Regions from separate parts of the Martelella mediterranea DSM 17316 genome, predicted to be linked through region 1. Evidence: predicted binding sites of a transcription regulator. Region 1 holds the regulator's gene; each other region holds the start of a gene.
What was found. Region 1 encodes LexA, which represses DNA repair genes until DNA is damaged. Its sites were predicted from a motif close to TGTTCNNNNTGTGTTCNG; they were not measured.
Positions count from the first base shown of each region.

Region 2: the regulator LexA is predicted to act here: its motif matches at 3,327-3,344, upstream of Mame_RS07325 (YifB family Mg chelatase-like AAA ATPase).
Region 3: the regulator LexA is predicted to act here: its motif matches at 2,378-2,395, upstream of Mame_RS10850 (PA0069 family radical SAM protein).

Region 1 covers NZ_CP020330.1:3,400,745-3,408,380, reverse strand. Annotated here, with positions in the region: gene Mame_RS15875 (ComEC/Rec2 family competence protein) at 1-1,793, shown strand, start outside; gene lexA (transcriptional repressor LexA) at 1,747-2,454, opposite strand; gene Mame_RS15865 (nucleotide sugar dehydrogenase) at 2,740-3,906, shown strand; gene Mame_RS15860 (Gfo/Idh/MocA family protein) at 4,125-5,279, shown strand; gene Mame_RS15855 (dihydrodipicolinate synthase family protein) at 5,282-6,439, shown strand; gene Mame_RS15850 (sugar phosphate isomerase/epimerase family protein) at 6,444-7,271, shown strand; gene Mame_RS15845 (tripartite tricarboxylate transporter substrate binding protein) at 7,432-7,636, shown strand, end outside.
Region 2 covers NZ_CP020330.1:1,581,409-1,589,044, forward strand. Annotated here, with positions in the region: gene Mame_RS07305 (serine protease family protein) at 1-36, shown strand, start outside; gene Mame_RS07310 (hypothetical protein) at 43-270, opposite strand; gene Mame_RS07315 (DUF2793 domain-containing protein) at 427-1,464, opposite strand; gene Mame_RS07325 (YifB family Mg chelatase-like AAA ATPase) at 1,724-3,262, opposite strand; gene Mame_RS07330 (TM2 domain-containing protein) at 3,426-3,761, shown strand; gene gshB (glutathione synthase) at 3,756-4,709, opposite strand; gene Mame_RS07340 (sn-glycerol-3-phosphate import ATP-binding protein UgpC) at 4,787-5,839, opposite strand; gene Mame_RS07345 (ABC transporter permease subunit) at 5,851-6,693, opposite strand; gene Mame_RS07350 (ABC transporter permease subunit) at 6,704-7,585, opposite strand.
Region 3 covers NZ_CP020330.1:2,318,921-2,326,556, forward strand. Annotated here, with positions in the region: gene iolB (5-deoxy-glucuronate isomerase) at 1-96, shown strand, start outside; tRNA gene Mame_RS10840 (tRNA-Pro) at 264-340, shown strand; gene Mame_RS10845 (ribonuclease HII) at 386-1,042, opposite strand; gene Mame_RS10850 (PA0069 family radical SAM protein) at 1,171-2,283, opposite strand; gene Mame_RS10855 (glycosyltransferase family protein) at 2,466-2,984, shown strand; gene moaB (molybdenum cofactor biosynthesis protein B) at 3,010-3,543, opposite strand; gene Mame_RS10865 (4-(cytidine 5'-diphospho)-2-C-methyl-D-erythritol kinase) at 3,540-4,445, opposite strand; gene Mame_RS10870 (tetratricopeptide repeat protein) at 4,442-6,229, opposite strand; gene Mame_RS10875 (polyprenyl synthetase family protein) at 6,283-7,299, opposite strand; gene Mame_RS10880 (putative signal transducing protein) at 7,402-7,632, shown strand; gene Mame_RS10885 (tRNA1(Val) (adenine(37)-N6)-methyltransferase) at 7,629-7,636, shown strand, end outside.

The DNA.
Region 1 (7,636 bases):
CCGGGCGCACTCGTGCGGTGCTTGCGGGCGACACCGGCGCCTTTGCCAATGCGATCATCACCGGCGAGCGCCGGGCGCTGAGCGACGACATGCTCGATGCGCTGCGCAACGCCGGCCTTGCCCACATCATTGCCATTTCCGGCCTGCATATGGCGCTGGCCGCCGGCATTTTCTTCTCCAGCCTCAGGCTGTTGCTGGCGCTGTCGCCGCGCGCCGCCGAGGCGGTTTCGACGAAGAAGATCGCAGCGGCGGCGGCGATCGCGGCGGCGCTGTTCTATCTGCTGATCTCGGGCATGCAGGTGTCCGCCGAACGGGCCTTCATCATGCTGGCCGTCATGCTGGCGGCGGCGATCTTCGACCGGCCGGCGATCAGCCTGCGCAATGTGGCGCTTGCCGCGCTCGTGATCCTGATCGTGACGCCCGCCGAAGTGGTGGGGCCGGGCATGCAGATGTCCTTTGCCGCCACGCTCGCGCTGATCGCGGGCTATGGCGCATGGCAGCGCCGGCCCGCTGAAGGCTTTCGCCAAAGCCGGGGACCGCTCCGCTGGCTCTGGATCGCGGCCTCCGGCATCGTCCTCACCGCGCTGATCGGCGGATTGTCGACGACGCCCTTCGCTATCCATCACTTTTCGCGTATTGCCGGCTACGGGCTCCTCGGCAATCTGCTCGCCATGCCGGTCGTCACCTTCATCGTCATGCCGGCGGGCTTGTTGTCGCTCATCGCCATGCCGCTCAACCTTCACGCGCCGTTTCTGTTCGTCATGGGCTGGGGGCTTGATTGGGTGATGCGGGCGGCGACATGGGTCGACGGCCTCGGCGGCGCGTTTACCACTGGTCGCGCTCCGGAGGGATTTCTGCTGTTGTTCCTGGCCGGCTTCCTGCCGCTCGTGCTGTTGCGCACGCGGCTGCGGCTTCTCGGCGTGATCCCAATGGCGGTTTCCGTTGCACTGATTTCATGGCCGCGCGAGCCTTCGCCGTCGCAAATCCTGGTGGCGGATGATGGCAACCTCGTCGCATTCGTCACCGGCGATGTCGCGGCGCTCACAACGAAGCGGCCACCATCCTTCGTGTTCGAGCAATGGGAAACGGCGCTTGCGCTCGCAGAGACGCTGCCGCCTGTGGAAGAAAGCGCGCTGGTGCTGGATGAGGAGGATCGCTTCGCGCGGCTGGAAGCAGCGGATATGGCGAGCGCCGCGCGGGCGCTCCGCGATACGATCACCGAAGCAGGTCGAACGCCCGGCATCTTCCACTGCAAGAAGGATGCATGGTGCTACGGGCTCTTCATGGAACTCAGGCTCATGACGGTCGACCGGCCGGCCTTTGCCGGCCTTGCCTGCGACAATGCCGATATCGTCGTTAGCCGCTACCGCCCCGGTTTCCAGATCTGCCGCTCCGGCGCATACCTCGTCACGCCGGCGATGCGCCGCCAGCACGGCGCCTTCCAATTCACGCTGCCGCCGACTGCCAGTCGAACTAGGGACGATGGCGACATACGGCGCTCGGTTGCGGAGCCGGACAGGGGTGAGGCAATCGTTCAGCAAGCAAGCAATGCCAATCCGCTGAGAGTAGGCAAAGCGGACGCCGCAGCTCCGCCGTCCACGCCATCACAATCGCCCTGCGGCCCCATGACACTCTCAATCAGCACGTCGGTCAGAGCGCTCACGCGCCCGTGGAACAGGCACCGGCTCTATGACTGGCGCTCCGGCGAATACCTGCCGGTCATCGCGGTTCCTGAGACCCTGACCTTCAGTGGTAACGGCGGATCAGGCCGACCAGCTTGCCCTGCACCTTGACCTGGTTGGCGGCGAAAATGCGGGTCTCGTAAGCGGGGTTGGCCGCTTCCAGCGCGATCGACGCGCCCTTGCGGCGGAACCGCTTCAGCGTCGCCTCCTCGTCATTGACGAGCGCCACGACGATATCGCCGGGCGAGGCGGTGGAGATATTGCGGATGATCACGGTGTCGCCGTCGAAAATCCCGGCCTCGATCATCGAATCGCCTTGCACCTCCAGCGCGTAATGTTCGCCCGCGCCCAGCATTTCCGCCGGCACGATGATCTGATGGGTGTTTTCCTGGATCGCCGAAATCGGCACGCCGGCGGCAATCCGACCCATGACCGGAATACCGGTCGAGCCGCCGTCATTGGCGCTGGCCGGCGCCTTTGGCTCTTCCTGTTTCTTGCCGAGCGAGCCCTCGATCACGCTTGGCGAAAAGCCCCGGCGCGGCTGCTGGCCGATGACGCTGTCCGGCATGCGCAGGATTTCAAGCGCCCGCGCGCGGTTGGGGAGCCGGCGGATGAAGCCGCGTTCCTCCAGCGCGGTGATCAACCGGTGAATGCCGGATTTCGACGCGAGGTCCAGCGCTTCCTTCATTTCGTCGAAGGATGGCGGAATACCGGTCTCTTTCATCCGTTCGTGAATGAAATACAGCAATTCCTGTTGTTTGCGTGTCAGCATTTCCTGCCCCTGGCCCTTCGAAACAAATCCAGAACGAATATACATGTTCTCACTGTGTTCCGCAAGTCCGCCCCCAGGCCCGGCAATCAAGGGGTTTCGCACCGCCGATGCGGGTCGGGCGCCGAATCGACAAACCGGCAGGCCAGTCTCGTCTCAAAAGCCATTCCATGCCGAAAGCCGTCCAGTTGGCAGCCTGAGCGCGTGCCGGGCGGCTTGCCAATTCATGTGTCGTGGGCGATAAACCGGCGAGCGTGACCGGGCCACTGGATCGATCTGGAGTGAAACATGAAAATCGCGGTTGCCGGTATCGGCTATGTCGGGCTTTCGAACGCGGTCCTGCTGGCGCAGAACCACGAGGTGGTGGCGATCGATATCGATCCGGGGCGGGTGGATGGGCTGAATGCCGGCAGGAGTCCGATCGTTGACAGTGAGATCGAACGCTATCTGGCGGAAAAGCCGCTGCGGCTGAAGGCGACGACCGAAGCGGCGGCCGCCTATCGCGATGCCGATTTCGTGATCGTCGCCACGCCGACCAATTACGATCCCGAGACCAATCACTTCGACACCTCGTCGGTGACCAGGGTTATAAGTGATGTGCTGGCCTCGGGCAGCGCCGCGACGATCATCATCAAATCCACCGTGCCGGTGGGCTTTACCGACCGCACGCGGCTTGCCTTTCAAAGCGACCGCATCATCTTCTCCCCGGAATTCCTGCGCGAGGGGCGGGCGCTTTTCGACAACCTCAATCCTTCGCGCATCGTCATCGGCGAGCGTTCCGCCCGGGCGGAGACCTTTGTCGGCCTTCTGGTCGAGGGCGCGCTGAAGAAGGATGTTCCGGTGCTCTACACCGGGGAGTCGGAGGCCGAGGCGATCAAGCTGTTCGCCAACACCTATCTCGCCATGCGCGTCGCCTATTTCAACGAACTCGACAGCTATGCCGTCACCCACGGCATGGATTCGCGGCAGATCATCGAGGGCATCGGCCTCGATCCGCGCATCGGCGACCATTACAACAACCCATCCTTCGGCTATGGCGGCTACTGCCTTCCCAAGGACACAAGGCAGCTTCTGGCCAATTATTCGGAGGTGCCGCAGAACCTGATTCGCGCCATCGTCGACGCCAATACCACCCGCAAGGACTTCATCGCCGAACGCATCATCGCGCTGAAGCCGAAGTCGGTCGGCATCTACCGGCTGGTGATGAAGGCGGGTTCCGACAATTTCCGCCAATCCTCCGTTCAGGGCATCATGAAGCGGATCAAGGCCAAGGGCATACCGGTCACCGTCTACGAACCGGCGCTGAAGGACGCTTCCTTCTTCAATTCGCCTGTGAGCAGGGATCTGGACGCTTTCAAGAACAATGCCGACCTGATCGTTGCGAACAGAATGACCGATGAAATCCGCGATGTCGCCGAAAAGGTCTTCACCCGCGACCTTTTCGGCGCCGACTGATCGGCCGCAACCGCGTCACGAGAAACCCGAACCGGCGACCATCAATCTGCGGCTCTCCGGCGCCGACGTAACATCGCCGCCGGCGTTTTCCTGTCCGGTTTCGCTCGCAAGAGCATCCACATGTCTACCGCTTCCGCGCTATCAATTTTTGTCAGTCTGCCGTGTTGACGCGTTTATTACTAACTGGTAGGTAATGAGCAAGTTCAGGGAGGAATTCTATGGCTGATACCAATCGTATCGGGATCATCATGCACGGCGTCACCGGCCGCATGGGAATGAACCAGCATCTTATCCGCTCGGTGCTCGCGATCCGTGATCAGGGCGGTCTGCGTTTGAGTGACGGCTCGCTTGTGATGCCGGACCCGATCATCGTCGGCCGCAATGCCGCCAAGATCGAGGAACTGGCGAAGCGCCACGGCGTTGAGCGCGTCACCACCGATCTCGATGCGGCGCTTGCCGACCCTTACAATGTCATCTTCTTCGATGCCGCCTCCACCAAGCTGCGCCCGACGTTGCTGAAAAAGGCGATCGATGCCGGCAAGCATGTCTATTCCGAAAAGCCGGTCTCCGAGGGTCTGGAAGAGGCCGTCGAGATCGCGCGCTATGCCAAGGAAAAGGGCGTCAAGAACGGCATCGTTCACGACAAGCTCGATCTGCCGGGCCTCGTCAAGCTGAAGCGCCTGCGCGACAATGGCTTCTTCGGCAAGATCCTGTCGGTGAAGGGCGAATTCGGCTACTGGGTGTTTACCGGCGAGGACCAGCCGGCGCAGCGTCCGAGCTGGAACTACCGCGCCGAGGATGGCGGCGGCATGGTTTCCGACATGCTCTGCCATTGGCGCTACGTGCTGGATAATGTCGTCGCCCCGGTCAAGTCGGTCTCCTGCACCACCGCGACCCATATCCCGGCCCGCATTGATGAACAGGGCAGGGAATACAAGGCAACCGCCGATGACGCTGCCTATGCGACCTTCATGCTGGAAGGCGATATCGTCGCGCATATCAATTCAAGCTGGTGCACCCGCGTTCGCCGCGACGATCTCGTAACCTTCCAGATCGACGGCACCCACGGCTCCGCCGTTGCCGGGTTGCACAAGTGCTACAGTCAGCACCGCGCCAATACGCCGAAGCCGGTGTGGAACCCCGACGAACCGCAGAAGATGAACTTCTTCGAGGACTGGCAGGACGTGCCGGACAACACCGTCTTCGACAACGGCTTCAAGGTGCAGTGGGAGCAGTTCCTGCGCCATGTCCTGGAAGACGGTCCCTGGGCCTATACGCTGACCGAGGGCGCCAAGGGCGTGCAGCTTGCGGAGGCCGGATATAAAAGCGCCCGCGAACGCCGTTGGGTCGACCTCGAAGATCTGGGAATCTGATCATGAGCGCTATCAAGCTTCCGACCGCTTCCGGCGGCATCGAGACCTTCTCCTTTTCCGGCGCCGGCGTGACGCCGGACAGGGGCCCGTGGAACCGCAAGGTGTTCGCCGCCGCCCATGTCGTGGTCGATCCGCTCGCCGACAACAATCCGTGGTCGGACTGCAATGTCGACTGGGACAAGACGATGGCATTTCGCCGCCATCTCTGGTCGCTCGGCTTTGGCGTGGCGGAAGCCATGGACACCGCCCAGCGCGGCATGGGCATGGACTGGCCGACCTCTCTGGAGCTGATCCAGCGTTCCGTGAAGGAAGCGAAAGCCGGCGGTCATTCGATTGCTTGCGGCGCGGGCACCGACCACCTTGATCCGGCGGATGCCAAGACCATCGACGACGTGATCGCGGCTTACGAAATGCAGTGCGAGGCGGTGGAGGCCACCGGCGGTCAGGTGATCCTGATGGCGTCGCGCGCGCTCTGCAAGGTCGCGAACAGCGCTGACGATTACGCCCGCGTCTATGGCCGCATCCTTTCCGGCCTGAAGCAGCCGGCCGTGCTGCACTGGCTCGGCGAGATGTTCGACCCGGCGCTTCAAGGCTACTGGGCGAGCGCCGACCACATGGCGGCGATGGATACCTGCCTCAAGATCATCGAGGACAATGCCGACAAGGTCGACGGCATCAAGATTTCGCTGCTTTCGGCCGAAAAGGAAATCGCCATGCGCCGCCGCCTGCCGGATGGTGTGAAAATGTATACCGGCGACGACTTCAACTATCCGGAGCTGATCGCCGGCGACGATCACGGCTATAGCCATGCTTTGCTTGGCATCTTCGATCCGATCGCGCCGGTTGCCGCGACCGGGCTTGCGGCGTTGGCGAAAGGTGACATGCAGCGCTGGGGCGCGGTGATGGAGCCGACCGTGCCGCTGTCGCGCCACATCTTCAAGGCGCCGACGCGCTACTACAAGACCGGCGTCGTCTTCCTCGCCTATCTGATGGGCCATCAGGACCATTTCACCATGCTCGGCGGCCAGCAGAGCGCCCGCTCGGCGCAGCACCTGGCCGAGATCGTGCGCCTTGCCGATGCGGCGGGGTTGATCGCGGATACCGAGATGGCCGCAGCCCGCACCGCGCGGGTGATGGCCACCCACGGCATCGGGGTCTGACGGCATGGCGGTGATCACCCCCGAAAGGCTTTCGCTGAACACAGCGACCACGCGGGCGCAATGGAAGCTCGATCAGGCGATCGAAGGCTGCGCCCGCCACGGGTTCGGCGGCCTGTCGCCATGGCGCGATCAGCTGCAGGCGCTCGGTGCGGAGAAGGCCGCCCGCCAGATCCGCGATGCCGGGCTTGCCGTTTCCGGCCTTTGCCGCGGCGGATGGTATACGGCCGAAGGCGCGCTGACGGACGCCGTTCTGGAGGACAATCGCCTTGCCGTGGACGAGGCCGCCACCATCGGCGCCGAATGCCTCGTCATGGTGGTCGGAGGTCTGCCCAAGGGAAGCCGCGATCTCGACGGCGCCCGCGCCATGATCGAGGAAGGGCTGGCCAAAACGCTCGACTATGCCCGCACTGTCGGGGTGAAGATCGCCATCGAGCCGCTGCATCCGATGTATGCGGCCGACCGGGCAGCGGTGAACACCATGGCGCAGGCGCTCGACATCTGTGACCGGCTCGGTGACGGCATCGGCGTTGCCGCCGACGTCTACCACATCTGGTGGGACCCCGAGGTGAAAGCCCAGATCGCCCGCGCGGGGAAGGCGCGGCTGATGGCGTTTCACCTTTGCGACTGGCTGGTGCCGACCACCGACATGCTGAACGACCGCGGCATGATGGGCGATGGCGTCATCGATATCCCGGACCTTCGCGCAGCCGTGGAGGCCGAGGGCTTTTCCGGATTGAACGAGGTTGAGATTTTTTCAGCGGAGAACTGGTGGAAGCGCGATCCGGACGCGGTGATGCAGGTCATCATCGAACGCGCAGCCGGCTGCTGCTGAGTTTGAATTACCTGCTTGCGCAGGCAGGCGGCCGGTAGGCCAGGGAAGAGCGAGAGGAGCGCTTCCCTGGCGGATCGGCCGGAAACTGCGGAGCCCGGTCACTTGACATGAGGTCAGGTGCCCGTAACCTACTATCCAGTAGTCAAGGGAGGAGACTATCATGTCCATGCTTTCGAAACTGGCTGTTTCCGCAGCCGCAATCGCCATGTTCGCCGCCGGCGCGGCCACCGCCCAAACCTGGCAGCCCGACCGGCCGATCAACATCATCGTGCCGTGGTCGGCGGGCGGTTCGACCGACCAAGTCACCCGCGTCGTTGCTCCGATCCTTGCCGAAGCGCTCGGCACGGAAGTCGTTGTGGTCAACC
Region 2 (7,636 bases), 1.8 Mb from region 1:
GGCGACCATTTCCACACGCTGAGCTGCGGCGAGTAAAGCGCCTCACGCGTCGTCTTTGCCGCTGAAATAGTGCCGATCGGGCGAGAAGAAGAAGACATAGGCCATATAGGCGGCGGCAGCGCCGAACGGGATCGCCCAGAAGGGCGAGCCGATAAACAGCTCGGCCACAGCCCAGCCGGCGGAGAGCGCCACGGCCAGGATGCGCACCCAGAGCGGTTTCAGCGAAGGGTGTTTGAGATCGAAACTCTTCCGCCAGTCCATGCCCGCCATGATCGCCCTTTCTCCTGCGGATGCCCTCCCCGCAAAAGGGGGTCTCCGCTCTTATTGCCTGTCTCGCGCATGTCGCGGCGATTTCACCCGGCCGCGACATGCGGGTTTACAATGGATAGCCCTGATCACGGCATGCATTCAAGCCGTTCGGGACAATCAGGTCAGAACCGCGATCACCTCGGTGGCGCCATATCCCAGATTGTAGGTCGCTGCCCCGGTGAAAGATAGCTGCGCGTCGTCGCCGGTCGCAAAATAGGCGATGGCGGTGGACGAGAGCGTGACCTCGTCTCCCCCTGTCGCGCCGCCGCGCACGATCACCACGTTTTCCGAGGCGTTTTTTTGCAGAGTGACGGTGAAGGGGCCGCTTGCGGTTGCCGAGATATTGAGGGTAACCGCGTAATAGCCGCTGACCGGAAAGGACAGCTTTTCGCCGCCGCCGGCAACCGCCGCGCCGAGAAAGAACCCGCCCTCGCCCGTGTAAAGCGTGTCGAAGCCGAGCGCGGTTGGCGTGTCGATCAGCGTGGCGCCAACGGCGCGCGCGGCGCGCGCGAGCGGGCGTTCCGGCGTGACGACCGCACCGGAGGGGGAAACGCGCAGCGCCTCGAACCAGCTTGCGCCGTCCGGGCTGACCTTGATGGCAAAGCCGTCGGTGCCGGCGAGACCCATTTCCGCGCGGCCGGACCAGCCGGTCTGGAACAGCAGCGAGGCGGTGTCGCCGGGCGTCGCCTTGTTGATCTTGAGCTGGTGGCCGGCACCTGCATTGTTTAGCAGCGTTGCGGGAGAGGACACCGACAGACGATTGGTGGCATCCGCCGCGGCATTGATGCCGACGGACGCGAAAGTTGCCTCGTCGGGAACCGGTGGCGTGACCCAGGCGGCACCGTCGAAGACGCGCCATTTAGCATCAGTACCGAACCAGGCGGTCCAGCCGGCGGCTGGCCCTGCGAACTGCCAGAGACCATCCTGATAGATCGCGATCTCCCCGGCATGGCCGGAGAACAGGCCGGTCGGGCTTTCACCGACCAGATGGCAGTCGCCGTCCTCGGGCGTTTCCGGCGGGCTGTCGTCTTCTCCTGCAAGCGCGAGATGAACGACGGCGTCGAGACGCTGCAACGCCTCGTTATGGGTGACGTGTTTTTGCGCCTGGGCGGGCAGGATAAAGGGAAGGCCCAGCTTCGATGTTGCATCCGACATGAGAATCTCCTTCGCGGGCTGCGTTGTCACAAGCCTAGTCCCGCGCGGGAGGCCGGGGAAAATGGTTGGCGCAGGGACGGTTAGGGAGAATGCTTCTTGAGCCGGGAGCCGGGAGCCGGGAGCCGGGAGCCGGGAGCCGGGAGCCGGGAGCCGGGAGCCGGGAGCCGGGAGCCGGGAGCCGGGAGCCGGGACCACGTTCGCGCGGGTGTTTGGTAAGCCCGCATGTCTCGGGGACGCGGTCGAGCGCTGCGCCGGCGCGTCAGGCGATGGCGCCGGTCCTTTCGGCCGTTGCGACGCGATAGGCTATGGCCTCGCCGATATGCATGCGGCCAACCTGGGCCTTGCCGTCGAGATCGGCGATCGTGCGGGCGACCTTGAGGACGCGGTGATAGCCGCGGGCGGAAAACCGCATCTTCTCCGCCGCCTCGCGCAGCAGGGCAAGGCCGGCGGCATCGGGTTCTGCGAGTTTCTCGATCAGGTTTGCCGCGCAGCGGGCATTGACCGTGGTCGCCTTCTCATCAAGCCCGGCAAAGCGCTCGCGCTGGGCATTGCGGGCGCGTTCCACCCTGCGCGCCACCGCGCCGCTCGCTTCGCCCGTCGATTTCGCGCCGATGAGATCAATGGCGCTGACGGCGGGTACATCGATGCGGATATCGATCCGGTCCATCAGCGGGCCGGAAATGCGGGCCTGATAATCGGCGGCGCAGCGCGGGCCGCGCGCGCAGGAATGGCCGGGCTCTCCGGCCATGCCGCAGCGGCACGGGTTCATCGCCGCGACAAGCTGGAAGGCGGCGGGGTAGGAGACGCGGTGATTGGCGCGCGCGATCACGCATTCGCCGGTCTCCAGTGGCTGGCGCAAGGCGTCGAGCACCTGCGGCGAGAATTCCGGGAGCTCGTCGAGAAAAAGCACGCCGTGATGGGCAAGCGAGGCCTCGCCCGGCCGCGCCTTGATGCCGCCGCCCACCAGCGAGGCCATGCTGGCGGAATGATGCGGCGCGCGGAACGGCCGCCGATCCGACAACTTGCCGCCGGCAAGCTTGCCGGCGATCGAGTGGACCATCGACATGTCGAGCAGTTCCTGCGGCAGAAGCGGCGGCAGGATCGAGGGCAGGCGGGCGGCGAGCATGGACTTTCCGGCACCCGGAGGGCCGACCATCAGTAGGTTGTGCCCGCCGGCGGCCGCCACTTCGAGCGCGCGCTTGGCGCTCTCCTGCCCCTTGATATCGGCAAGGTCCGGCAGGTCGTGCGGTGCGGCGCGCACGGCCGGGTGCGGGCGGGAGAGCACCTGCGTGCCCTTGAAGTGATTGGCGATGCCGATCAGGCTCTTGGGGGCGAGAATATCGATATCAGCGCTCGCCCAGGCCGCCTCCGGCCCGCAATCGACCGGGCAGATCAGGCCCTTGTCGAGCGCGTTGGCGGCGATGGCCGCGGGCAGCGCGCCGGCCACGGAGGCGATCGTCCCGTCAAGGTTCAGTTCGCCGATCACCATGTAGCCGGACAGCGCATCCGCTGGCACCGCCCCGAGCGCCGCCATCAGACCGAGCGCGATCGCAAGGTCGAAATGCGAGCCCTCCTTCGGCAGGTCGGCCGGCGCGAGATTCACGGTGACCCGCTTCGGCGGAAGCGCCAGGCCCGTGGCATGGAGCGCCGCCTGCACCCGCTCGCGGCTTTCAGCGACCGCCTTGTCCGGCAGGCCGACGATCTGCATGCCGATCTTGCCCGGCGCGACCATGACCTGGACATCGACCGGAACGCCCTCGATCCCCTGAAACGCAACCGTATGAACGCGTGAAACCATGACCATCCCGCCCGCTTGCCTGTATCCTCAGGTTGCAAGGATTCCATAACTCGCGCTTACTTGCAAGAACAAAAAGAGAACTTTCATTTCTCCTTCGTGTTCAACGGGATAGACAGATCGCCAGCGCCGCAGTAAACCGCGGGTCGAAAGCAAAGAGGGTGCCATGGGACTGACGACCGAAGAGCGGATACTGATCGAGCAGCACGTGACCAACAGCGCCAAATCGCCGGCGGCTGCCTATCTGCTGTGGTTTTTCCTTGGCTGGGCCGGCATTCACCGGTTTTATCTCGGCCGCATGGGGTCGGGCCTTGCCATGCTTCTGCTCAACGTCATCGGCGGACTGACCGTCGTCTTCATCGTCGGCTTTTTCCTGCTTGGCATTTGGGCGCTATGGTGGATCGTCGATCTGTTCCTGATCTCGGGCATGATCGACGCCCAGAAGAACGAGATCCGCGCGCGCCTCACGCAGCAGGCGCTGGCGGGCGAGAACAGATCATAGACCGCCGCGCTTCTTCTCGATCGCGTCCCACATCAGGCTCGCGATATCCGCCCCGCCGAATTTCTTGACCTCGCGGATACCGGTCGGCGAGGTGACGTTGATTTCCGTCATATAGTCGCCGATCACGTCGATGCCGACGAGGATGAAGCCGCGCTCTTTCAGTGCAGGGCCGATGCGGGCGCAGATCTCCTTTTCGCGTTCGGTCAGGCCGGCGGCTTCCGCGCGGCCGCCGACATGCATGTTGGAGCGGCTGTCGGTCTCGGCCGGCACGCGGTTGATCGCGCCGGCGAATTCGCCGTCGACCAGGATGATGCGCTTGTCGCCCTTGCGCACGGCCGGCAGATAGGCCTGGGCGATATAGGGTTCGCGGAACATCTGCGCGAACATTTCCAGAAGCGAGGTGAAATTGCGATCGTCTCGGGTGGAGTGGAATACGCCCGCGCCGCCATTGCCATAGAGCGGCTTCAGGATGATATCGCCCATTTCCTCGCGGAAACGGCGGATTTCGCCGACATCCTTCGTGATCAACGTCGGCGGCATCAGGTCCGTGAACTCGGTGACGAAGATCTTTTCCGGCGAGTTGCGCACCCAGGCCGGGTCATTGACCACCAGCGTCTTCGGATGGATGCGCTCCAGCAGGTGGGTGGAGGTGATATAGGCCATGTCGAAGGGCGGGTCCTGCCTGAGCAGCACCACATCCATGGTCGAAAGGTCGATCCGCTCCGGCGTGCCGAGCGTGTAATGGTCGCCCTCGACATCGCGCAGCGTCATCGGCTCGACGGTCGCAAACACCTTGCCGTCGCGCAGGCTCAGCCGGTCGGGCGTGTAGTGGAACAGCTTGTAGCCCCGGTTCTGCGCCTCGAGGCTCATGGCAAAGGTCGAATCGCCGCCGATCTTGACGGTGGAGATATGGTCCATCTGGACGGCGACGTTCTTGATTGCGGCCATGAAAAGCGTGTCCCGGTTCGGTTAAAGCGACACGATATTTAGTCATCGCGCCGCCCCTTGGCAATCGCAGGCGTCGCTCAGGCGGTCGAAAGCCGCTTCCCGGTAGCGTGGTCGTAGAAATGCACCTTTTCCGGCAACACCGCGAAGGTGAGTTCGTCGGCAAGCGGTATCTCGGGGGAGAGCGCCGCAGTCAGCCGCTCGCCGCCGGTCAGGCAATGGGCAAGCCGCGTGGCGCCGAGTTCCTCGACATAATCGAGCCGGGCCTTGAGGCCGGCACCCGCCGTCGGCTGCAGGTCTTCCGGGCGGATGCCGACGGTGACTGGGCCATCGGCGGGCGGAGCGCTGGAAAATTGCATCCTGTTGTCGCCGATCGTGAGCTGGCCTTGCGTCAGCTTTCCCTCAACCAGATTCATCGCCGGCGAGCCGATGAAGTTGGCGACGAAGGTCGAGGCCGGCTTGTGGTAGACGTCGAGCGGCGTGCCGATCTGTTCGATCCTGCCGCCATTCAGCACCACCAGCCGGTCGGCCAGCGTCATGGCTTCCAACTGGTCGTGGGTGACGTAGATCGAGGTGGTGCCGAGCCGCTTCTGCAGATGCTTGATCTCGCCGCGCATGGAAACGCGCAGCTTGGCGTCGAGGTTCGACAAGGGCTCGTCGAACAGGAAGGCGGCCGGCTTGCGCACGATCGCGCGGCCCATCGCCACGCGCTGGCGCTGGCCGCCGGAAAGCGCGCGCGGCTTGCGCTCCAGATAGGGTTCAAGCTCCAGCATGCGGGCGGCTTCCGCGACCCGCTCCGCGATTTCGGCCTTCGGCGTGCCGCAGTTCTTCAGGCCGTAGGCCAGGTTGTTATAGACCGTCATATGCGGGTAGAGCGCGTAATTCTGGAACACCATGGCGATATCGCGCTCGGCCGGGTCCATCCTGTTGACCACATTGCCGGCGATTTTCACCTCGCCTTCGGTGATGGTCTCAAGGCCAGCCACCATGCGCAGAAGGGTGGACTTGCCGCAGCCTGACGGGCCGACCAGCACGATGAACTCGCCATCGGCGATCGCGATGTCGACGCTGTCGACCGCGCGCTGATCGCCGGAATAGATCTTGGAAACCTTCGAGATTTCGATTGCGGACATCGTTGTTGTTCCTATTTGTCGCTTTCGGTCAGGCCCTTGATGAACCAGCTCTGGAAGATCACCACCATCAGCACGGGCGGCAGCATGGCGAGCACGGCAAGGGCGAAGGCCTGATTGTATTCGGGGATCTGGGAGCCGACCCAGACGAGCAGGATCTGCTTGATGCCGCGCACCAGCGTGTAGAAGCTCTCGTCATTGGTCATGATCATCGGCCAGAGATACTGGTTCCAGCCATAGACGAACATGATGATGAAGATCGCGGCGATCATTGTCTTCGACAGCGGCACCAGAATGTCGATGAAGAACTTGAACGGCCCGGCGCCGTCAATGCGGGCCGCCTCCAGCAGTTCGTCCGGCACCGATTTGAAGAACTGACGGAAGAAGAACGTGCCGGTGGCCGATGCCAGAAGCGGCACGATCAGACCCGTATAGGTGTTGATCAGCCCAAGCTTGGTCATCACGTCGTAGGAGGGCAGGATGCGCACTTCCAGCGGCAAAAGCAGCGTGGTGAAGATCATCCAGAAGAACAGCGTCGAAAACCTGGAGCGGAAATAGACCAGCCCATAGGCGGCCAGCATCGACAGCACGATCTTGCCGACGGCGAAGCCGACGCCGAGGATGAAGGAGTTCATCACCATGCGCGCGCCGGTCACCTCGCCGGTAAAGCCGCCCTTGCGGGTGAGCAATTCCTTGTATGTCGCGACGAAATCGCCGCCCCAGCTCACCTGCAGGCCGTTGATATGGACATCGATCGCCGTGTGGGTGGAGGTCATGAAGGCCACGAACACCGGGCCGATCATGAAGAATACGCCGAACAGCAGGATGATGTGATCGATCAGTTTGGTTCTGTGCATGGCGCTTTCCTCAATTGTAGTGGACGCGCCGCTCGATGAAGCGGAACTGGAAGAAGGTGAGCGCGAGGACGATGATCATCAGGATGACCGATTGCGCCGCCGAGCCGCCGATGTCATTGCCGCGGAAGCCATCCATATAGACCTTGTAGACCAGCGTGATCGGGTTGTTGGCGGCCTTGTCCTTGACGATCACGTCGATGATCCCGAACGTGTCGAACAGCGAATAGGTCATGTTGATGATCAGCAGGAAGAAGGCCGTCGGCGCCAGAAGCGGCAGCGTCACGGTCCAGAACCGGCCGAGGCGCGAGCGGTTGTCGATCGCCGCCGCCTCACGCACCGAGACCGGGATCGATTGCAGCCCGGACAGGAAGAAGATGAAATTATACGGGATCTGCTTCCACACGGCGACGGTGATCATCGCGAAGGTGGTGTCGAAATAGTTGATCCCGACCTTCATGTCCCAGCCGAACCAGGACGCCATTTTGACGAACGGGCCGATATGCTGGTCGAAGAACATCATGCCCAAGAGGCCCGCAACCGGCGGGGCGATCGCATAGACCGAGATCAGCAGCGTCTTGTAGCTGCTCGACCCGCGGATCACGTCGTCGGCCTTGGAGGCGAGCAGCAGCCCTAGGGTCAGCGACAGGAAGGTGACGATGATGGTGAAGATCACCGTGAACCGCGCGACCTGGAGATAGTAGGAGGAGGTGAGCGCATCGACGTAGTTGTCGAAGCCGACGAAGGTCTCGCCGAAACCGAACGGGTCCTCCAGAAAGAAGGACGAACGGATCGCCTGTGCCGAGGGCCAGTAGAAGAAGATCACGATGATCGCCATCTGCGGCAGCACGAAAAGATAGGGCAGCAGGGCCGAATTGAACTGGACGCGCTTCATTTTCTGTTTCCTGTTGCGGTCGGGGCGACGAACCCGCCTATGCCGCATGGC
Region 3 (7,636 bases), 1.1 Mb from region 1:
TATCTCAACGTCATGGCCGGGCCGCTACGCAAGTGGCGATTCGAAAACCATCCGGATCACGACTGGATCTACCAGCGCGACGCCAAATCCGAGTAAAATCGGGTCTTCCGGGGAGGGCGGGACAGGCGGTCTGGCGACGGTTTTCCAGGCTGCCTTCAGCTCAGAGGCTCCGGGCGGTTCATAACCTTACGCCTCGCGTCAAAAAAATATCGCGGGGCGCTTGCCGAAGCAGGCAGGCTGTTTTATAGAGCAGCCGCTGGTCACGGAGTGTAGCGCAGCCTGGTAGCGCACCTCGTTCGGGACGAGGGGGTCGCAAGTTCGAATCTTGCCACTCCGACCATCGCAATTTCCCGAAAAATTCCTGAAAATTTGCGCCTTGAGGCTGTTATTCGACTTCGCGCAGAGGGCGGAAGCTCATGCGGTGAAGCGGGCAGGGCCCGGTGTCGATGATCGCCGCGCGATGGACCGCGGTGCCATAGCCGACATGGCCGTCAAACCCGTAGGCGGGATAGATGGTCGCGGCCTGTGCCATCATCCGGTCGCGGGTGACCTTGGCGATGATCGAGGCGGCGGCGATCGATAGCGAACGGGCGTCGCCCTTGATCACGGCTTCGGCGCGGCACGGGATTCCGGGCGGCTGATCGCGACCATCGGCAAGCACCATCGCCGGCGGCAGCGCCAGGCCCAGCACCGCGCGGCGCATCGCATCGAGGGAGGCCCGCAGGATGTTGATCCGGTCGATCCGGCCGGGACTGCTTGAGGCGACCGAAACCAGCGCCGTATCGAAGATCGCCTCGAACAGCGCCTCGCGGGCCTTGGCCGTGAGCTTCTTAGAGTCGTTCAGGCCTTCGGGAATATTATCCGGGTCGAGGATGACGGCGGCCGCCACCACCGGGCCGGCAAGCGGGCCACGGCCGGCCTCATCGCAGCCGGCGACGGGCCAGAACCCGCGCAAACGCGCAGCACTTTCCAGCGAAAAATCAGGCACTGCCGGCGGCAGATCGAAAAGGGCAGGAGAATCGGAAGGAAGCGCGGATGACATGAAGTCATTTCACACCGCCTTCCGATCTCCCGCAAGTCCCCTTCGGAGCAATTCTGAGAACTGCTCATGTGCGGCAGTGAAGGGGACCTCTTCGGCCGGGTCCAAGGGCTTTCCCGGCCGGAAAGGGATCAGAACAGGTTGAGCTGCGCGCCGCCGCCATCGGGCGGGGTGAACAGGTCTTCCCTCAGCGCCGTGCTGCGGCGGGTGAGCTTCAGCCGCTTGACGGCCATTTCGAAGCGGCGGGCGATCTGCCAGGCATAGGGGCCGCTGCCCTTCATCCGCTTGCCGAATTCTGCGTCATAATCCTTGCCGCCGCGCATCGATCGGATCAGGCTCATCACATGGCGGTAGCGGTCCGGATGGTTCTCCAGCAGCCAGTCCTTGAACAGCGGCGCGACCTCGAGCGGCAGACGCAGCAGGATATAGCTCGCCTCGGTCGCGCCGGCCGCAGCGCCGCTGTCGAGGATCCGTTCCAATTCGTGATCGGTCAGCACCGGAATGATCGGCGCAACGGAGATGCCGACGGGTATGCCTGCCCCGGCAAGCGCGCGGATCGTCTCCAGCCGGCGCGGCGGGGTGGCGGCGCGTGGCTCCATGCTCCGGGCAAGCTTGCGGTCGAGCGTGGTCACCGACATCGAAACCTTGACCAGATGCTTTTCCGCCATCTGCGACAGGATATCGATATCGCGCAGGATCAGCGCGGATTTGGTGGTGATGGAAACCGGATGGTTTGCATCGGCAAGCACTTCCAGCACCTGGCGCATGATCCGCCATTCCTTCTCCACCGGCTGATAGGGATCGGTATTGGTGCCGATCGCGATGGTCTTGGCATGGTAGCCGGGTTTGGAAAGCTCACGGGCAAGCTGGCGGGGCGCATCTGGCTTGGCAAACAGCCGGGTTTCGAAATCAAGTCCGGCCGACAGCCCCATGAAGCCGTGGGTGGGCCGCGCGAAGCAGTAGATGCAGCCATGCTCGCAGCCGCGATAGGGATTGATCGAGCGTTCGAACGGCACGTCCGGCGAGGTGTTGCGGGTGATGATCGACTTCACCTTCTCGACCTGCACCTCGGTGGCAAAGGCCGGCAGATCCTCCTCCAGATGCCAGCCGTCGTCAAAGCCCTCCCGGCTTATCGGCTCGAACCGGCCGGACGGGTTGGCGGTCGCCGCGCGGCCGCGCCGGCGTCCATGATCGACCGGGTCGAAATGACGGGTCGGGGGCGGCGTGAAGCCGGCGATGTCCATATCGAATGCGTCTTCCATGATCATCTCCCGTCTGTTTTACCGGAGGGTCTTCATGCCCTTTGGCAACACCTGACAGGAAATATAGGTTAACTTTTAGAACAAAGCAAGAACATACGACGCGGCTTTCGTTCACATGGGCGTTCGCCCTTGGCAAGAGCCGTGCAAATTGCCTAGATAGCGGCATGTTAAGCGTTCTGATCGAAAGCAGAAATCAGGAGGCCGAGCTTGCGCACACGCTCTCGGCTCTGGTCGCTGGCGCCGTCGAGGGGCTTGTCAGCGATGTCATCGTTCTCGAACACGGCGCCGGCGAGGGCGTCGAGCGCGTGGCCGATGCCGCCGGCTGCCGGTTCATGCGGAGCTGGGACCTGCCCGACGTCATCCGCCAGTCGCGCGGCGATTGGGTGCTCGTTCTGGAGCCTGGCGCGCGGCCGCTTTCCGGCTGGGTGGAAACGGTGTCGGAGCATATCGCGCTGGAAAACAGTCCCGCGCGGTTCTCGCGTTCGAAAAGGCACCGGCGCTCGCTCCGGCAACGGCTTTTTTCGAAACGCTGCCCGCTGGAAGTGGGCGTGCTTCTGCCCAAATCCATGGCCCTGGAAAAGGCCAGTGCCGGTGGTGATTCGCCGTTCCTGCTCGCCCGAAGGCAGATGACGCGGCGGCTTTCCTGCGAGATCATCCCGGCCTGGGCGATGATCCGGACCTGACCCGAATCAGGCGCGATGCCGGCGTTTACGCGTTCCGCTTCAGGTGTTCGTCCAGCCGGGGCATGATTTCCACGAAATTGCAGGGCATGTGGCGATAGTCGAACTGCTGGGCGATGATCCCGTCCCAGCCATCCTTGCAGGCGCCGGGCGAGCCCGGCAGCACGAAGACGAAGGTTTTTCCGACGAGCCCCGCGGTCGCGCGCGACTGGACCGTCGAGGTGCCGATCTTCTCGAATGAAATCCGGTGGAAGATCGCCGAAAAGCCGTCCATCCGCTTGTCGAACAGCGGCTCGATCGCTTCCGGCGTCACATCGCGGCCGGTAAAGCCGGTTCCGCCTGTGGTCACCACCACATCGATCGCGTCATCGCCGCACCAGGCTTTCACCGTTTCGGCAATCGCCGTTCGGTCGTCGCCGACGATGCGGCGATCGGCCAGAACATGACCCGCGGTTTCGATCCGCGCGGCCAGCGTATCGCCGGAGCGGTCGTCGGCAAGCGTCCGGCTGTCGGAAACGGTGAGCACGGCAAAGCGGACGGGAATGAAGGGGCGGTCGCTCATGCGGCATCTCCTGAAGAAATTGTGGTCGTGGCAACGACGAACCAGTCGGGATAGGCGGCCGCAAGGTTGCGCGCCGCAATCTCGGCGCTCGCAAGATCGGGGTAGAGCCCGAAACAGGTTGCTCCCGATCCCGACATGCGCACGAGTTCGGCCCCGGTCGCCGCCAGCGCATCGGTAACGGCAAAGATCACCGGCGCGATGCGGCTTGCGGGAAATTGCAGATCGTTGCGCGCGCTCTTGATGAGGGCAAGCCAGTCCTCGGCCCGTTGCGGCATATCGCCGTCCAGAATTGGCGAATTATCGCGATGTTCCAGCGCCCCGAAAACCTCGGGCGTCGCGACCTGGTGCAAGGGGTTTACAAGCACGAGGAAGAGCCTCGGAAACCCGATTGCCGGCGTTATCGCATCGCCGATCCCGCGCGCAAACAGCGGCTTTCCGGCAAGGCACATCGGCACGTCGGCGCCGAGCGAAAGTGCGAGCGGCGCGGGTATTTCTCCGGGCAGGCGCCAGAGCCTTGCAAGGCCGCGCAAGGTCGCGGCGGCATCGGCCGAGCCGCCGCCGATGCCGGATGCGGGCGGCAATTGCTTTTCCAGGTGGATATGCACAGGCGTCGCCGAAAACCCTTCCGCCTCGGCATACTCCCGCAGCAGGTTGCGGGCCTTCAGCACCAGATTGCCGCGGTCCGGTTCATCCCCGCGCGGCACGGCGTCGGCAAACCGGCCGGAAAGCGTGAACCGGTCGGCATCGGCTTCCGCGAATGTCAGCCGGTCGCCGAATGTGGCGAACGTCACCAGCGTGTCGAGCAGATGATAGCCATCGCCGCGCCTGCCGGTGACATGAAGCGCAAGGTTGATCTTGGCGCGGGCGTCGACCGTCAAAGCCGCGCCGTCAGCCGTGGTCACGGCGTCTTGACGGCGTCTCCGTCTCCCTCAGCCTTGGCAAGCGGCGTCTTGTCGTCTTCAAGCGTCAGCCCGTTGGCGATCTTGTCGTTTAGCTCCGGCACCAGGTCCTCCGGCGGGTCGTCGGAAAGCGCCTTCTTCCACTGGTAGATCGCCTCGAGCTTGCGACCCACCTGCCAATAGGCATCGCCAAGGTGATCGTTGATCGTCGGATCGCCGGTGTCGAGCACCACCGCGCGCTCAAGCTCGCGCACCGCGTCGTCATAGCGCCCGAGCCGGAAATAGGCCCAGCCGAGCGAGTCGATGATATAGCCATCATCGGGGCGCTGATCGACGGCCTGCTGGATCAGGTCGAGACCCTCCTCCAGATTGATGCCCTGATCTATCCAGGAATAGCCGAGATAGTTCAGCACCTGCGGCTGGTTGGGATAAAGTTCGAGCGCCCGTTTGAAATCGGGTTCGGCCTTGTCCCACTCCTTCAGCCGCTCATAGGCAATGCCCCGGCGGTAGAAAATGCCCCAGTCCTCGGGCGAGGCGACCGGACCGATGCGCGCCACCGCCTGGTCCAGCAGATCGGCCATCGCCTGGAAATCCTTTTGCTCCGAATAGACGCCCGACAGCGCCAGATAGGCGCGGCGGTCATCCGGCGCCTCTTCGATCAGCGCGGTCAGGTGGTCGCGCGCCTCGTCAAAGCGATCGAGCCCGGCAAGCGCAAGTCCCTGCTGCAGTTCGGCGAGACGATATTGCGGGGCATCCTCGGGAATGCGCGAGAAATAGCCGAGCGCGCGCTCCGGCTCGTCATTGGCGGCGGCAACCACGCCGCGAAGATAAAGCACATCGGTATCTTCCGGCGTCAGCGCCTCGGCAAGCGCCAGATAGAGCGTAACAATATCATCGCTGCCGCCCTGATTGAGCGCCGCCGCCACTTCGAACAGGGCGCCGCTGGCGCCCTCCGCAGCGGTTTCCGGCAGCGACTGGATCGGTTCGCCGGCCTCGATGCGTTCACGCACCGGATTGAGCACGGCCGGATTGAGGCCGTAGGTCTCCGCGGTCGAGACCGTATCGAGCGCCTTGCGGGTATTGCCGGCCTTGGCCTCGATCGCCGAAAGCGCGATGACGGTCTTCAGCATCGTGTCGGGCGAGGTCGCCGAGCCCTGGCGGTCGAGCAAGGCATCGTTGAAATAGCTGCGCGCCTTGGCGGTATCGCCGGAAGCGGCCGCAATCGCGCCGGCATTGTAATTGGTGAAGAGATCGTACCAGGGCGGGCCGGAGAGCGCGTCGACCGTCTTCAGCGCTTCGTCGGTCTTGCCCTCGCCATAAAGCGCCCAGGCTTGAAGCAGGCCGGAAACCAGGTCGTTGAGCGGCGCGCCGCCATAGGCTTTGAAACGGGGAATCGCTTCCGCGTAGCGTCCGTCCTGCAGGGCCGCGAGCCCGAGCGCCAGCTCGCGCACGGGCACGAGTTGCGGTTCGTCGGATGTCCTGTCCGCCTGCGCCTCGGCGGCCTTCAGGTCGCCGTTGAAGATCAGGGTGACGAACAGCTGATTGTTGGTGCCGCTGTCATAAGGTTCGTGCTGCAGCGCCCGCCGGAAATAGGCGATCGCCCGTTCCAGGTCATTGTCCATGGCAGCGGTCTGGCCGGCCAGCAGCGCGCCGGCAAAGCTCAACGCGCCCTGGGCATCATAGGCCGGGTCGTTCACCGTCGCGTCCTTGGCGCCCGCCGTCATCGGCAAGGCCAGCGCTGCGGCAAAAAGCATGGTTCTCAGGCGACGTTTCTTCAGGCTGGTCATCCGCTCCCTTTCATTGACGGTCCGGCATTGGCAGTCCGGGCGGCACCCGCCGATCAGTTGATCCGCGCGATGCAGAAGTCGATCACTTCCTCAAGGGCGTGACGGCCGTCGGAACGCGGCAGACCGGACAGTGCCGCGCGCGCCGCTTCGCCATAAGATAGGGCACGATCAACGGAATCGGCGAGCGCTGCGTGTTTTTCGAGGAGGAATCGGGCTTTTTCGAGGGCGGCATCGTCGTTCTCGCCGCCTTCGATGGCATTGCGCCAGAACGCCTTTTCGTCGTCGTTGCCGCGCTGATAGGCGAGAATGATCGGCAGCGTCACCTTGCCTTCGCGGAAATCGTCGCCGACATTCTTGCCGAGATCGGCGCTGTCGCCGCCATAATCGAGCACATCATCGACGAGCTGGAAGGCAATGCCGAGCGCCATGCCGTAATCCCGCAAGGCCTTGCGGTCGGCAGCGGTTGCGCCGGCGATGATCGGCCCGACTTCGGCGGCGGCGGCGAACAGCTCGGCCGTCTTGCCGCGGATGACGGCGATATAATCATCCTCGGTGGTTTCCATCTTCTTGGAAACGGAAAGCTGCAGCACTTCGCCCTCGGCGATCACGGCGGCGGCATCGGAGAGCACCGAGAGGGCCTCCATGGAGCCGGTTTCCACCATCATCCGGAAGGCCTGGCCGAGCAGAAAATCGCCGACCAGAACGCTTGCCTGGTTGCCCCAGATCATCCGGGCGCTGGATTTGCCGCGCCTCAGATCGCTCTCGTCCACGACATCGTCGTGCAGCAGCGTTGCGGTGTGCATGAATTCGACGCTGGTCGCGAGCCGGATATGATGCTCGCCGCGATAGCCGAACAGAGCGGCGGTCGCGAGCGTCAGCATCGGCCGCAGCCGTTTGCCGCCGGATGAAATCAGGTGATTGGCGACTTCCGGAATCATTTCGACATCAGAGCCCGCCTTCGACAGGATCAGCGCGTTGACGCGCTCCATGTCGGAACGGGTCAGGTCCACGATGGGCTTGACCGAGCCGGATGTTTTGTTCTCTTTAACCAGTGGTGCGACGGAACCCAAGTGAGCTCGCTCCTTTTCATGCATTCATGCCGACAATAGGGAGCGGCATAAGCAGCGACAAGGGGCAATGTGCTCCTTTCACGCGAATTTCGGGAGTGAAGAATGGCCCTTGTCAATCTGTTGAGGACCAATGACGCCGTGGTGCTGGGCCTTGTCGAAAGCCTCATGAAAGAAGCCGGAATCCACTATTTCGTGGCGGATCGCTCGATGAGCGTGATGGAGGGTTCGCTCGGCCTTCTGCCGCGCCGGCTGATGGTGGAAGAAAGCGCGAAGGCGGAGGCCCGCGCCTTGTTGATCGATGCCGGGCTCGGCAAGGAACTGGAGCCGGAATGACGGC